Regions from separate parts of the Ligilactobacillus agilis genome, predicted to be linked through region 1. Evidence: a T-box and tRNA genes for the amino acid it is inferred to sense, from the RefSeq annotation. Region 1 holds a T-box; the other holds one or more tRNA genes.

Region 1 (7,757 bases):
AGCCGAGCCTACTTTCTTAGATATATACTAGTCAATTTTACACTCTTTTATTTTAGCTAGCAATAAGCGCTTCACTAGCCCTAAATAAAAAACATGGCAGGGATTTCTCCCAACCATGTTTAATTTGGGTTAATTTAATTTTTTCTTTAAGATGCTATATGCCACTGCTAGCGCTAAAAACCATACTAGAGAAAACAGCAGCGAAATCAACGTACTCGTATTAAATGCCAATAGCACTAAGACTCCGATAAAGAAGATGATTGTCAATACGTTAGTTATTGGGAAAAGCGGCATAGGAAAGACCGTTTTTTTCTTTGGATTAGCTTTACGATACTTATAATGACACCATACTAGGGCAATCCAAACAAAAACAAAGCTAACCGTTGCCACACCGGAAATAATCTCAAAAACTGTCGCAGGCAAAATGTAATTTAGAATAACAATCAAAAATAGTACGCTAGATGAAAATAGTAACGCTTTAACTGGCACACTCCGATTATTAGTAACCCCTAGCGCTTTAGGCGCCTTTTTACCGTTGGCAAGCACAAATAAAGTCCGACTGGTACTAAAAATGGCACTATTACATGCAGAAAGTGCCGCCGTCAAAACGACCACGTTAATAATTGCTGCCGCAAACTTAATTCCTATTCCCTCAAAAACTTGAACAAACGGACTTGAACTAGTTACAATTTCGTTCCAAGGATAGATGCACATTAGAACAAACATTGACCCAATGTAAAAAAGGCCAATTCTAATTGGTAAATTGTTAATTGCCCGTGGCAAATCATACTCTGGATTAGCCGTTTCCCCAGAAGTTAAGCCAACCATTTCAATACCGGTAAAGGCAAAGATAACCATTGGAAATGCTGCCAGTAAGCCCAAGGTTCCTTTAGGGAAGAAGCCGCCATGATTAACCAAATTCATAATTGTCACATGGTGCCCGCCAATATCAGCAGAAGTGAATAATAAGATTAGCCCAGTTACAATCAAGGCCATAATAGCTAATACTTTGATGCTGGAAAACCAAGTCTCTAATTCTCCAAACAATCCAACGCTAAAGAGGTTAAAGGCTAACAAGACTAGGATAATAATTAAAGCCGTTAACCACTGGGGCACTTGGGGAAACCAATAACGAATATAGATTCCACTAGCCGTTAAATCAGCCATCGCTAAACTAATCCAACATAGCCAGTAGGTCCAGCCAATAATAAATTCAAATCGACTTCCTAAATATTGCCTGACAAATTCGATAAAAGATGTTTTGGTTGTATCTGATAAGACCAACTCACCAATTGCGCGCATCATAAAAAAGCAAAAAATACCAGCAATTAGGTAAGCTAAAATTAAAGCTGGACCGGCCTTTTGAATCGCCGATCCTGACCCTAAGAATAACCCTGTTCCAATTGCACCACCAATTGCTATCATTTGCACATGCCGGTGGGTTAGAGCTCGTGATAATTCATTTTTCATGGAAAAGCTCCTTTATAATTTGGGATTTTCAGAAAATTTTTGTATTGTACCTACCATTTTATAAAAAAATAGTCCCAGTGGCAAGCATATTTCCGAATAAATATTTTTTTAGGCATAACAATATTCACTTTTTGTTGCACAACTTATTTTTGACTAACCAGTCAATTCAATACTTGACTAATTAGTCAAAAATAATTAACATAAGGGTATGGGAAGAAAAAAGAAATTTAATCAACAAGATGTCCTAACCGCTATTGGTGAGACTTTTATAACTTATGGCTACGAAGGTACTTCACTTGACGACTTAGTTAAAGCAACCGGGCTTTTAAGAGGTAGCCTCTATTCTACGTTTGGTAGTAAACGGGGAATGTTCGTAGCTGTACTCAAGCAAAATATCGAGGTGAAAGCAAATTTCAATACCACTCTTAATCTCATCATTATTGCGTTAATGGAATTAACTGCACATGACTTAGAAATTAATCAACTTGTAAGTGAATGGCTAACTACTCAAACTTCAACTAACCTCCCAACTTTAATTGGTGAAGCCGTTCTTACGAAAGGATGTGTCCCTCATAGAAAATAATCTCACTTTTCAAAATCAGACTTTAACCATCTCCCCCCGTGGAATTAGTAAATTGTTAGCCCTTAAAAGCAAGCTAGCCATTCCTTTTAACCATATCGTTGGTGCAACCATCGACCCAGGAATTTTAAAAGACTTTAAAGGTATTAGATCTCCCTGGACTGCCGTTCCTGGCCTTTATTACACCGGAACTTTCTATAATCAACAAGAAAAATTATTTTTTAACATTAGGACCTCAAGTACGCCAGTCGTTATTCAACTAAGAAATGAGGAGTATGATCGGATTGTTATTGGGGTTGAAGATCCCCGCAAATTGGTCGAATACTTAAACAATCTTATTTACTCTAACTAAAAAACCACCGCAGATTACGGTTACCCCGTTTCTCTGCGGTGATTTGTATTAGTAATTCTTGTTATTTAGCGACTACGATTGAAACTAGCTTGCCAGGAACAGCAATTACTTTCTTAACTTCTTTTCCAGCAAGTTCTTGCTTAATCTTGTCGTCATTTAGTGCTAAAGTCTGTAATTCTTCCCGGCTAGCATCCTTAGCCACTTGTAAGTGTTGTCTTACCTTACCGTTTACTTGAACCACAATTTCGACTACATTTTCAACTAATTTGCTTTCATCATAAGTTGGCCACTTAGCATAAGCAATGCTTCCAACGTGGCCTAACTTCGTCCACAATTCTTCAGCAATGTGTGGCACGATTGGCGCAATTAATTTAACGAATCCTTCTACATATTCCAATGGTAAGGAATCTGCCTTATAACAATCATTTACGAAGACCATTAATTGGGAGATAGCTGTATTAAAGTGAAGGGCTTGGTAATCTTCAGTTACCTTCTTAACCGTTTGGTTATAGACTTTATCTAACTTACCATCATTAATGGTTGTGATGCGGTCACGTAATTTATCCTCATCATCAATAATCAAATTCCAAATTCTATTAACAAATTTGTAAGCTCCGTTTAAGCCGTCTTCACTCCAAGCAATTGAAGCATCTAATGGGCCCATGAACATTTCGTATAACCGAAGAGTATCTGCACCATATTGTTCTACAATATCGTCTGGGTTGACTACGTTTCCTTTTGACTTGGACATCTTTTCGTGGTTATTTCCTAAAATCATTCCTTGGTTAACCAACTTTTGGAATGGTTCTTTAGTAGGAACAACTCCTAAATCATAAAGGAATTTATGCCAAAAGCGAGCATACAACAAGTGCAAGACCGCATGTTCAGCGCCACCAACATATAAATCAACTGGAAGCCATTTTTCTAATTTAGCCTTATCAGCGATTGCTTCGTGGTTATGAGGATCAACGTAACGCAAGAAGTACCAGGAACTACCAGCCCACTGTGGCATTGTATTAGTTTCACGTTTACCCTTACGTCCGTTTTCATCTACCACATTAACCCAATCTTCAAGGTTAGCTAGTGGGCTTTCACCTGTTCCAGATGGTTTTATGTCATTAGTTGCAGGTAAGTACAATGGTAATTCTTCTTCAGGGACTAGTGTTGTTTCGCCATCTTCCCAGTGAATGACAGGGATTGGTTCACCCCAATAACGTTGGCGTGAGAATGTCCAGTCACGTAGTCGATAGTTAACCTTCTTAGCACCGATACCTTTTTCTTCCAACCATGCTATTGCCTTGGCAATCGCATCTTCTTTATTTAAGCCATTTAAGAAGTCGGAATTAATGTGCTTACCTTCACCAGTGTAAGCTTCTTGTTCGATGTTGCCTCCTTCAATAACAGGGGTAATTGGCAAGTCAAATTTCTTAGCAAATTCATAGTCGCGTTCGTCATGAGCAGGAACCACCATGATTGCCCCTGTACCATAAGAGGCCAAGACATAATCAGCAATCCAAACAGGAACTTTTTGGCCGTTAACCGGATTGATTACGTAACTACCAGTAAAGACCCCTGTCTTGTCTTTAGCTAAGTCGGTTCTTTCCAAATCAGATTTATGAGCCACTTCATCGATGTAAGCATCTACCGCTGCTTTTTGTTCACTAGTTGTTAGCTTAGCTACTAAATCATGTTCGGGAGCTAAAACCAAACATGACGCCCCAAAAATAGTATCTGGTCTAGTTGAGAAAACTTCAATCTTGGTTTCGGCGTCATTTTCTAAAGTAAACTTAATACTTGCACCAACTGAACGCCCAATCCAATTTCTTTGTTGCTCCTTGATTGCTTCCGGCCAATCCAAGTCATCCAAATCGTCAATCAACCGGTCTGCATAGGCTGTAATTTTCAAAACCCATTGCCGCATAGGCTTTCTGATAACAGGAAAACCACCACGTTCTGTCTTACCATCAATAACTTCTTCGTTAGCAACAACTGTTCCTAAATCTGGACTCCAGTTAACAGGAATTTCTGCTTCGTAAGCTAAGCCACGCTTGTACAATTGTTCAAAAATCCATTGAGTCCATTTATAGTAGGCAGGGTCGGTGGTGTTAACTTCACGATCCCAGTCATAAGACAACCCCAAGGACTTAATTTGGCGCCGGAAATTATTAATATTTTTCTTAGTAAATTCCCGCGGAGAATTACCAGTATTTAAGGCATATTGTTCAGCTGGCAGCCCAAAGGCATCCCAACCCATTGGGTGCAAGACATTATATCCTTGCATCCGCTTCATTCTTGAAATAATATCCGTTGCTGTATACCCTTCTGGGTGACCTACGTGTAAGCCTTGGCCTGATGGATATGGGAACATATCTAACGCGTAGTAATTTGGCTTGGCTTCTTCTTCGGTCGTTTTGAAAGTCTTATGTTCTTCCCAATAACGTTGCCACTTTTTCTCAATCTCTTTATGATTGTAAGACATTTGTACTCTTCCTTTCACTTTCTAAATTCCTAAACGCAGCTAAAAACAAAAAAGTCCCATACGGGCCTAAAACCCATATAGGACGAAATTTCGCGGTACCACCTATATTCCAGCCTTCTCACAACTGGCACTCAATTTCATAACGGGAAATACCGTCTAAACTTACTTAGGTTCAGTTTAGAAACTCTAAGGTGAGTTCGTTAAATAACTAATGTGTGTTCTCAGCTACCACACACTCTCTGGGATTAGTCCATTTAACTACTAGTCCTTATCTACGTTTAGTGTTGTCATTATCTTAGCAAAATCAAGTTGCAATTGCAAGTTAATTTAGCCGTAGATGTTGGCCAACATAAATCAAATCTGAATTCAATTTATTCAAGGCTTTTAGCCGGTTAACTGTTGTGCCGTGTGCAGAAGCAATTTGCCATAGGGAGTCACCGGCTTTAACCGTGTAACCCTGAGTTGGGGCTTTAGTAGTTGGGATGACATCATTTACAGATTTTTTCATAGTGACAGTCAACTTTTGATTTACGTAAATCGTGTTAGAGGTCAAATTATTCAATGACTTCAGTTGAGCAATCGTTAACCCGTGCTCAGTGGCAATCTTCCACAAGGAATCGCCAGCCTTAACCGTATAGCTACCGCTTTGGCTACTGTTGTTTGTACTCTGAGATGCACTTGGCTTGCTTACCGTGTTACTTTGATTACTACTTTGGCCTACCTTTAATACTTGGCCCGGGTAGATGAAGTTTGAGCTTAGGTTGTTTAAACTCTTTAGACCATCTATACTCATCCCGTACTTATGCGAAATCCCCCACAAGGAATCGCCAGCCTTAACCGTATAGCTACCGCTTTGGTTACTGCTGTTTGTACTCTGGGATGTACTTGGCTTGCTTACCGTGTTACTTTGACTACCGCTTTGGCCTACCTTTAGTACTTGGCCCGGGTAGATGAAGTTTGAGCTTAGGTTGTTTAAACTCTTTAGACCATCTATACTCATCCCGTACTTATGCGAAATCCCCCACAAGGAATCGCCGGCCTTAACCGTGTAGCTACCGCTTTGGTTACTGCTGTTTGTACTCTGGGATGTACTTGGCTTGCTTGCCGTGTTACTTTGACTGCTACTTTGGCCTACCTTTAGTACTTGCCCTGGGTAGATGAAGTTTGAGCTTAGGTTGTTTAAACTCTTTAGACCATCTATACTCATCCCGTACTTATGCGAAATCCCCCACAAGGAATCGCCGGCCTTAACCGTGTAGCTACCGCTTTGGTTACTGCTATTTGTACTTTGGGATGCACTTGGCTTGCTGGTCGTGTTACTTTGATTACTACTTTGGCCTACCTTTAGCACTTGCCCTGGGTAGATGAAGTTTGAGCTTAGGTTATTTAAACTCTTTAGACTATCTATGCTCATCCCGTACTTATGCGAAATTCCCCACAAGGAATCGCCGGCCTTAACCGTATAGCTACCGCTGTTTGTACTTTGAGATGCACTTGGCTTGCTGGTCGTGTTACTTTGATTATTACTTTGACCTACCTTTAGCACTTGGCCCGGGTAGATGAAGTTTGAGCTTAGGTTGTTTAAACTCTTTAGACTATCTATACTCATCCCATATTTATGCGAAATCCCCCACAAGGAATCACCGGCCTTAACCGTATAGCTACCGCTTTGGTTACCGCTGTTTGTAGCCCCGTTATTATTTGAAGTTTGCGAGCTAGTTTGATTACTTTGGTTAGTAGAAGTTGTTCCACTCACCTTCAAAGTTTGTCCTACATGAATTAGGTTAGAACTCAAATTATTCAACGCTTTTAGCGAAGCCACTGAAAGTCCATAACGACTGGCAATGGCATACAGCGTGTCACCAGCCTTAACTGTATATGAACTTGTTGCCACCACGTTATTTGGCGTAGAACTTGTATTACCACTATTACTATCACTGGTAGTGCTACCTGGCGTATCATATTTTGTCAAATCATACTGCTGGATTAAGTTAATCAGGCTAGAAGCGTAGTTAGGTGCAGTTGCATAAGTTCCATAAACCCCATTGCGTAAATTGTTGGCAGCTACTGCATAGGACGATGCGTTTGCCTTAGTAGAATTTGGAAAGTGACTCACAATTAAATTAGCGTAGGCATTTAATGATTCTGCATAGCTTGAATACCGTTGAAACTTCGCATAAACAGTGTGATAAGCACCGCCGTAAAACTCTTGGGTGGGCATATTAATGTAGGCGCCATAACCATTCCACTTTACCCCAAATAAATTGTAAGCATTAGTTGAAAGACTGCTTGTTCCCCAGCCACTTTCAAGGGCGGCTTGAGCAATCATCATTGAGGCGTACAGTCCCCTTTGCGCAGCTATTGCTTGAGCAGAAGGAGCAACGTTATTAAGGAAATTAGCCACCTTAGAGGAGTAACCTGAATAGTTACTTGCTAAGACCCGTGGTGCAGCTACAACTGGCGCTTGCGACACAGCGCTACTTGCCTGGCTACTGCTACTCTCAGTAGTCACATTACTGCTTGAGCTTGCTTGAGAGCTTGTAGCTTCATTGTTCGTAGTCGCAGTCGTCGTTGTTACTGAGGAGCTTGTACTACTTGCATTAGCGGCGCTTGAACTACTCATCGTAGTAGTTGTACTAGTAGTATTAGCGCTACTTGCATCGGCTTGAACTACTGTATCAGCCGCAGCTTTCGTCTTACTCAAAGCTAGACCCGCAGTCCCCATAATAACTGTGGTTCCAATGTAAGTGGTCGCCTTTTTGATTGATTTCAAATTTTTGGCTAGTTGTTCATTTTTAGCTGCCAAAATCCGATCTTTTCTTGTTTTCATACTCACCAAACCTCCATCTAGTCAACTACACTCTCGCATTTTAAAT
Region 2 (7,757 bases), 290 kb from region 1:
CTACTCTTAATTGCGGCCGCTAACTGTGGATTTTGCTTAGCCGCCAGTACGATTTCAGGGTTGGCGGTAACAACGAAGCGATTCTTGTTTGCTTGACTGTCAGTTTTGAGCTGGGTTAAAAAGTCATGATTGGTGGTATTAATAAAGTCAACGCCTAAAACATTGACCGTTTGAAATTTAGCCATGGTAAACCTGCCTTTTAAAAATTTTCTCTGCATCCATTATACACTATCTTTTTTCAAGAAAAGAGCGTAAAATTGGGGATGATATAAAAGATGACATTAAGGGGTTTTTAGAATGCGACCTTTACAAGCAGAAATTATCAAGACCTTGCGTGTGCAAGCAGAAATTGACCCGCAAGCGGAAATTAGAAGATCAGTTGACTTTATGAAGGCCTACTTGAAGAAACATTCCTTTTTAAAGGCCTTAGTGCTAGGGATTTCTGGTGGCCAAGACTCTACCTTGGCGGGCAAGTTGAGCCAAATGGCCATCAGCGAGTTGCGCCAAGAAACCGGGGATTCGGATTATAAATTTATCGCCGTCCGCCTACCTTACGGGCAACAGGCAGACGAACAAGATGCCTTAGACGCCATCGAATTTATGCAAGCTGACCTGACGGTTAGGGTTAACATTAAGGAAGCGGCTGACCAAATGGTGGCGGCCCTAGAAGCAAACGGCTTAACCATCAGTGATTTTAACAAAGGTAATATCAAGGCCCGGCAACGAATGATTGCCCAATATGGGATTGCCGGCGCTTACCAAGGAGCCGTGGTTGGGACTGACCACGCTGCTGAAGCCATCACGGGCTTTTACACTAAGTTTGGGGATGGTGGCGCTGATATTACCCCGCTGTGGCGCTTAGATAAACGGCAGGGCCGGGCGATGTTAGAACTACTAGGCGCCCCAACTCACCTCTACCAAAAGGTTCCAACCGCCGATTTAGAAGAAGACCGGCCAGCCTTACCTGATGAAGTGGCCTTAGGGGTAACTTACGCTGACATTGACGACTACCTTGAAGGTAAGGACGTGGCTGTAGATGCGGCTGAAAAGATTGAAGCTTGGTATCAAAAGACAGAACACAAGCGCCACTTACCAATTACGGTTTACGATGAATTTTGGAAATAATTATGGATAAGTGCTAAAAACGGCTCAAGCTCCTGTTTAGGGGCTTGAGCCGTTTTTTAGGCTTGGTTTTGATAGGCGCGGATTTCAGCTAAGAAAAGTTGCCCGTACTTTGCCAGCTTAGCCTGGCCAATTCCTGAGATTGCCAGGAGGTCGTTGAGTCGCTTAGGTTTTAGCAAGCAAAGCTCCTCCAAGGTTTTGTCGGGGAAGATAACGTAAGGGGGAACTTCTTGTTTGAGGGCCAAGTCCAACCGGAGGTTGCGGAGCCGTTCGAATAAGGTCCGGTCAACGGCCTGGTTAGACTTAATGACCTTAGCCTTGGTAACCTTACGCTTGACGCCTTGTTTGCCCTTTAAAACTTGCACCCCTAAGGCGGTGATGGTAACGGTCGGATACTTACCGGCCGCAGTTTTTAGGTAGCCACTGGCCAGGAGGTAGTCGATTAAAGCTTCAATTTCTTTGAGACGTAAATCGTGCATGATGCCAAAGGTTGACAGGGCTTGGAGGTTAAACTGGGTAATCTTGCTAGCCGTGGAGCCAAAGAGGACCTGGGCGACGATTTTCTTACCGAAATTGCCACGCATGCGAACGACGCAGGAAAGAATCTTTTGGCTAGCCAGGGTGATGTCTTCTGATGCACGTTCGTCCGTACAGTTGCCACACTTCTGACAGGGCTCAGTTTCCTCGCCAAAATAGCGGACGATGAAGCGTTGGAGACACTCCTCGGTGTTAGCATAGTGGCTGACCGCTTGGAGCTTGTGGTACTGGATAGTTTGATAGTCGGCTTGGGCGTCGGAGTTATCAATAAAGAAGCGCTGGGTCATCATGTCTTGTTCGTGAAAGAGTAAGATGGCCTCACTAAGCAGGCCATCGCGTCCGGCCCGGCCCGCTTCTTGGTAGTAGGCTTCCAGACTGCCCGGGGCTTGGGCGTGGATGACAAAGCGGACGTTACTCTTGTTTATGCCCATTCCAAAGGCGTTGGTGGCGATGATAACGTTAACACGGTCGAAGATGAAGTCCTCCTGGGCTTGGTGGCGGGTTTCTTCAGACAAACCAGCGTGGTAGATAGCGACTTTTTGTCCGTGCTTACTTAAAAAGCTACCTAGTTGTTCAACCTTCTTTCTAGTGGCCGCGTAAATGATTCCAGCCTGGTGGGGGTTTTTACGCAGGTAGTTAAGGCAAAAGGTGTTAGCGTCTTGTCCCTTAGCGACCTTAAAGATTAGGTTAGGCCGGCTAAACCCGGTCTTGATAATCTGCTGTGGGTCAATTTGCATTTGCTGGCAGATGTCTTGGGCGACCTGGTCAGTTGCGGTGGCAGTCAGAGCCAAGGTGGGAAAGTCCTGTCCTAAAGTAGCTAGGCTAGCTTGTAAGTTTAAATAGCTGGGCCGAAAGTCATGGCCCCACTGGGAGATACAGTGGGCCTCGTCGATTGCGACTAGCGAGATGTTAAGGCTAGCCAACTCGTTTAGAAAGTGGGGGTTTTCCAAGCGCTCAGGGGCAATGTACAACAGCTTTAACTGGCCGGTCAGCGCTAGCGAGAGGTTATTTTGGATGCTGGCGTAATCGAGGCTACTGTTGATGAAGGCAGCCGGGATGCCGTTATCGTTTAAGGCGTCGACCTGGTCTTTCATGAGGGCAATTAAGGGGGAGATGACCAGGGTGATGCCAGGTAAGATTAGGGCCGGAATCTGATAACAAAGTGACTTGCCGCCACCGGTAGGCATGATGGCCAGAGTGTTTTTTTTAGCGAGAACCTGGTTAATAATTTCTGCTTGCCCGGGCCGGAAGTGGTCGTAACCAAAGTAATGTTTTAATGTTTCATTAGGTGTCATAAGCGTCCTTCTTTTATTTTTTTTACAGTTCCATTGTACCGTATTTTGAGCAAAAAATAGTATAATGATTACTGTGAATAACAAGGGGGGAATTTTTTTGGAAACAGCAGTCCTAAATGAAACGATTAAAGCTTTAAACTATCGCCCGCGGCAAGTGAAGGCTAGTTTAGAGCTACTAGCCGCTGGCAAGACGGTGCCATTTATCGCCCGCTACCGTAAGGAAATGACGGGCAGTTTGGACGAAGTGGCCTTAAGAGAAATCCAGGCGACCTACCACCAGCTAGAAAAGTTAAGCCAACGCAAGCAAGAGGTGTTAACAAAGATTGCCGCCCAGGAGAAGTTAACGCCCAAGCTAGCTGCAAAAATCAAGCAAGCCACCAGCCTGCAAGCAATCGAAGACCTATACTTACCCTATAAGCAAAAACGGCGGACCAAGGCGCAGATTGCAAAAGAACAGGGGTTAGCCCCCTTAGCTGCTGCCATTACCCGCTTTGAAAGCGACCAGGCTTTAGCTAAACTAAGCCACGACTTGCTAACAGAAGCAGTTACAGATGAGGCGGCTGCCTTTTTAGGGGCGCACGAAATTTTAGCGGAAGCCTTTGGAGAGGATGCCCGCCTGCGGGCTTGGGTCCGGCAAAAATTAAGCCGGCAGGGCCAAGTGGTGGCGAGCCTAAAAGACGAAAGCCAAGATGAAAAGGGCATTTACCAGGACTACTATGACTACGAACAGCCCCTAAAGAAGCTAGCCAGCCACCAGGTCTTGGCACTAGACCGAGGGGAACGCCAGGGGGTCTTAAAAGTTAAGCTGGTCTTAGACGAAGCCTACGTCTTAAATTACTTTCACTCCCAGTTTGTGGCTGGAAAACCTAGCGGAAAAGCCGCAAGCGAGATTCAAGCCGCCTATACTGATGCTTATAAGCGCTTCATCAAGCCGGCCATCGAGCGGGAAGTTCGCAAGCAGTTGACGGAGCAGGCGGCTAGCGAGGCAATCGAAGTTTTCGGGGCCAACCTCTATCATTTGCTGATGCAAGCTCCGCTTAAGGGCAAGGTTATCTTGGGGCTTGATCCGGGTTTTCGGACGGGCTGTAAGCTAGCCGTAGTTGATGCGACCGGGAAATTTTTGGCTAAGGCCGTGATTTACCCCCACGAAAAGGCCAAGGGTGCCCAGGCTAACCCTAAGCTAAGAGCAGAGGCTAAGCGAATTGTCACGGACTTAATCACCCGCTACCAGGTGGAAATGGTGGCGATTGGTAACGGGACGGCCAGCCGGGAATCGGAACAATTCATCGCCGAAGTTTTAGGGAAACTTACACAAACCGTTTACTATGTAATCGTTAATGAAGCCGGCGCCTCGGTTTACTCAGCCTCAGCCAACGCCCGGGCGGAATTTCCCGATTTAAACGTGGAGGAACGCTCGGCCATTAGTATTGCCCGGCGCCTGCAAGACCCGTTAGCAGAGTTAATCAAGATTGACCCGAAATCAATCGGGGTCGGTCAATACCAGCACGACTTGCCAGAAAAGCAGTTAGACGAAAAACTAGCGGCGGTAATTGAAACCGGGGTTAACCAAGTTGGGGTCAACCTTAACACGGCTAGTCCCGACCTGTTGACCCATATTTCCGGCCTCAATAAGACGATTGCCCAAAACATTGTCGCCTACAGAAACGAAGTGGGGGCCTTTAAGAGCCGGGCCGAATTAAAAAAGGTGGCCCGCCTAGGTCCACGGGCCTTTGAACAGGCGGCCGGATTCTTGCGGGTAATTTCGGGGACTAACCCCTTTGATAACACCGACATTCACCCGGAAAGCTATCCGCTTGCTAAGCAGTTGTTAGCCAAGGTCGGTTGTAGTACGGCCGACCTTGGTAGCGAGCTTTTGAAGGCCAAGCTAGCTCAGCTGGACTTAAAGGAAGTAGCCAGTCAGTTTAATGCCGGTTATGAGACCCTAAAAGATGTTGCCTTAAGTTTAGAAAAACCCGGCCGGGATTTGCGTGACACCATGCCGGCGCCCTTATTACGCCAAGACGTTTTAAAGATTGAGGACTTAAAGAGCGGGATGAAGTTAGAGGGGACCGTCAGAAACGTGGTTGACTTTGGTGCCTTCGTAGACATCGGGGTTAAGCAAGACGGGTTAGTGCACATTTCCAGGATGAGTAAGCGTTACGTCAGCAAGGCCGCCGAAGTGGTAGCCGTTGGTGATATCGTCACCGTCTGGATTGAAAGCGTGGACTTAAAACGGCAACGAATCCAGTTATCCATGCTACCGGTGGCTAGCGATGACTGATGAAGAATTGCAAGCGTGGGTGCAGGCTCTTTCCCAGACGGCCTTTTCAATGGACTTTAGCCACCGTGCCTACTTTAACGCCCGCTTACGTACCACCGGTGGTCGCTACCGCCTAGCGGACCACAATATTGAGATCAACCCCAAGATGTTAGGCTATGGTAAAGAGGTGGTGGCCGGCATCATTAAGCACGAGTTGTGTCACTACCACCTCCATTTGGCTGGGCTAGGTTACCGCCATAAGGACCGGGACTTTAAGCGCCTGTTAGCCAAGGTTGGGGGTAGTCGCTATGCCCCGGCTGCGCCTAAGCAACGAAAGTATCACTACCAGTGCACCAACTGTCAACAAGACTATTTCCGCCAGCGGCTAGTGAATACAGACAAATATGTCTGCTCCAAATGTCATGGGCGCTTAGCCTTAGTTGGGTTCGCACAAAAAAATTAAAAAAAGACTTGCCCAAAGTTTAACGCTCTGCTATAATTAATTCTGTTGTCGCGGGTATGGCGGAATTGGCAGACGCGTCAGACTAAGGATCTGGTGAGCATTGCGCTCGTGATGGTTCGAATCCATTTACCCGCATTATTGATTTTGTAAGAGGCCGGCTTGTTCGGTCTCTTTTTTTAGCTAATATCAAAAGAGGTGACCCATCAGTGTCAAAGAAAATTAAGCTGCTAGCAACCGCTGGTTATTTACCGGCAACGGTAGTAACCAATGATGATTTAAGTCAGATTATGGAAACATCCGATGAGTGGATTGTCGCCCACACCGGCATCAAGACCCGGCGCTATGCCTTAGGCGAAAACACTTCTGACCTGGCTACTAAGGTAGGAAAAGAATTGTTAGCCAAGGCTAACCTAGCCGCCACGGATATTGATTTGATCATTGTGGCGACGATTACGCCGGATGCCCTCACGCCTTCCACGGCCGCCATCGTCCAAGCCAACCTCAAGGCCCAAAACGCCTTTGCCTACGACCTGTCGGCCGCCTGTGCCGGCTTCATCTTTGCTTTGGCCACGGCCGAAAAGTTCTTGCAGGCCGGCACCTACCGCCGGGCGCTTGTGATTGCAGCCGAGACCAATTCCAAGATGATGGACTTTACCGACCGGACCTCGGCCGTCTTCTTCGGCGACGGGGCCGGTGGCGCCTTGCTTGAAGCAAGCGACGCGGGCTCTTCCGTCTACTTAGCCGAAAAATTGGTAACCCAGGGTAACAAGGAGGTCATCCACAGTGGCCGCATTGCCCCTCTATCCGCCGTGGCCGCCACCAACTATCCCAAGACCGATGCCTTCTACCAAGACGGCCGGGCCGTTTACCAATTCGTCACCACTACGGTCATCGCCCACATCAAGGACTTCTTGGCCCAAAATAACCTCAAGCCAAGTGAGTTAGCAATGGTCATCACCCACCAAGCCAACCTCCGCTTAATCGAAGCAATCGCTACGGACCTAGACCTACCTTTGAGCAAGTTTGCCCAAGACGTCGTTGAGGCCGGCAACACTTCGTCGGCCGGCATCCCGCTAGCCTTAGCCAAGGCCCACGCCGCCGGTCTTCACGGCAAGGTCCTCCTATGTGGCTTTGGCGCCGGCCTCGCCTACGGCTCCATCCTGCTTGACTTATAGGAAACAGCAAGGACATTCCCAGTTAAACACCAGTCGCAGTTAGTTAGCTGCGGCTTTTTTTGTGGGCAAAAAGGGTCAAACGCATAATATTGAACAAATGTTCATTGTATTTTATAATAACAAAGAACTTAAGTTTGTGGAGGCTAATATGATTATTTGGACAATCCAACCCTACAGTGTTTACCAGGAGCTAGTAGCTAAGGGCCAGTTTTATTGTGACCCCAACAAGTCTTGCAACTTAAAGGAGTCTGACTTTCAAGCCGCCTATGCCTGGATGATTGCACAGCTGAAGGCTAAAGTCGGGCGACCACCTAATGACCAAATCCAAACCTCCATCTGGGCTTGGTATCGTGCCCGGGCCTTCTCCCATACCCGCCCCGACTTTCGTGAGCACCGCGACTATGCCGACCAAGTCTGCCTGGAACTCGAACTTGACGACAGCCAAGTTCTCCTAAGCGATTTTGACAGTTGGCACTTCGTCTTAGGCGATAGCTACTTTGCTCCCGCCAGTAACGAACAAGAATGGGAGAAACTAAACGCTTGGTTCGATGGCCTCACAAAAAAGGACCAACAAGCAGTCAAGGAAGCCTCCTTGCAACAAATCTTCGATATCACCCCTAGCCACGATCCCTGGACCCTAAACGGCGCCTACGTCCAAGCCTGCTTTTGGCAGCTAGAGTTGTCCCAAGTCCGCAGAGTCTGGCGCATGAAGAAGGGGGAGAAGGTAAGGGAGCTGGATGTAGGAAGTGTGTAATGGAAGTATATTTAAAGTAGTTAGAAAGGAAGTCAATATGAATTTAGATGATTATAAGTCGCTAAAAACTAAAGAAATAGTTGCTGTATTAGATGGTGATGAAGAATTTGGTGATTTCAATTCTAGGCAAAAAATGTCAATGCCGTATTTA

The links. A T-box is a leader RNA that pairs with one kind of tRNA and senses whether it is charged. The one in region 1 lies ahead of leuS (leucine--tRNA ligase), so its partner is inferred to be a tRNA-Leu.
Region 2: it has a tRNA-Leu gene. The T-box ahead of leuS (leucine--tRNA ligase) is inferred to sense a tRNA for this amino acid. The anticodon was not compared.

Annotation. Positions count from the first base shown of each region.
Region 1 is NZ_CP104397.1:701,621-709,377, reverse strand. Features, by position in the region: gene N4597_RS03530 (amino acid permease) at 130-1,470, opposite strand; gene N4597_RS03525 (TetR/AcrR family transcriptional regulator) at 1,679-2,053, shown strand; gene N4597_RS03520 (hypothetical protein) at 2,106-2,402, shown strand; gene leuS (leucine--tRNA ligase) at 2,464-4,881, opposite strand; T-box leader at 4,957-5,165, opposite strand; gene N4597_RS03510 (LysM peptidoglycan-binding domain-containing protein) at 5,204-7,711, opposite strand.
Region 2 is NZ_CP104397.1:415,689-423,445, forward strand. Features, by position in the region: gene N4597_RS01950 (WecB/TagA/CpsF family glycosyltransferase) at 1-185, opposite strand, end outside; gene nadE (ammonia-dependent NAD(+) synthetase) at 298-1,125, shown strand; gene recQ (DNA helicase RecQ) at 1,182-2,954, opposite strand; gene N4597_RS01965 (Tex family protein) at 3,052-5,235, shown strand; gene N4597_RS01970 (SprT family protein) at 5,228-5,677, shown strand; tRNA gene N4597_RS01975 (tRNA-Leu) at 5,728-5,812, shown strand; gene N4597_RS01980 (beta-ketoacyl-ACP synthase III) at 5,884-6,852, shown strand; gene N4597_RS01985 (DUF3841 domain-containing protein) at 7,001-7,606, shown strand; gene N4597_RS01990 (abortive infection family protein) at 7,644-7,757, shown strand, end outside.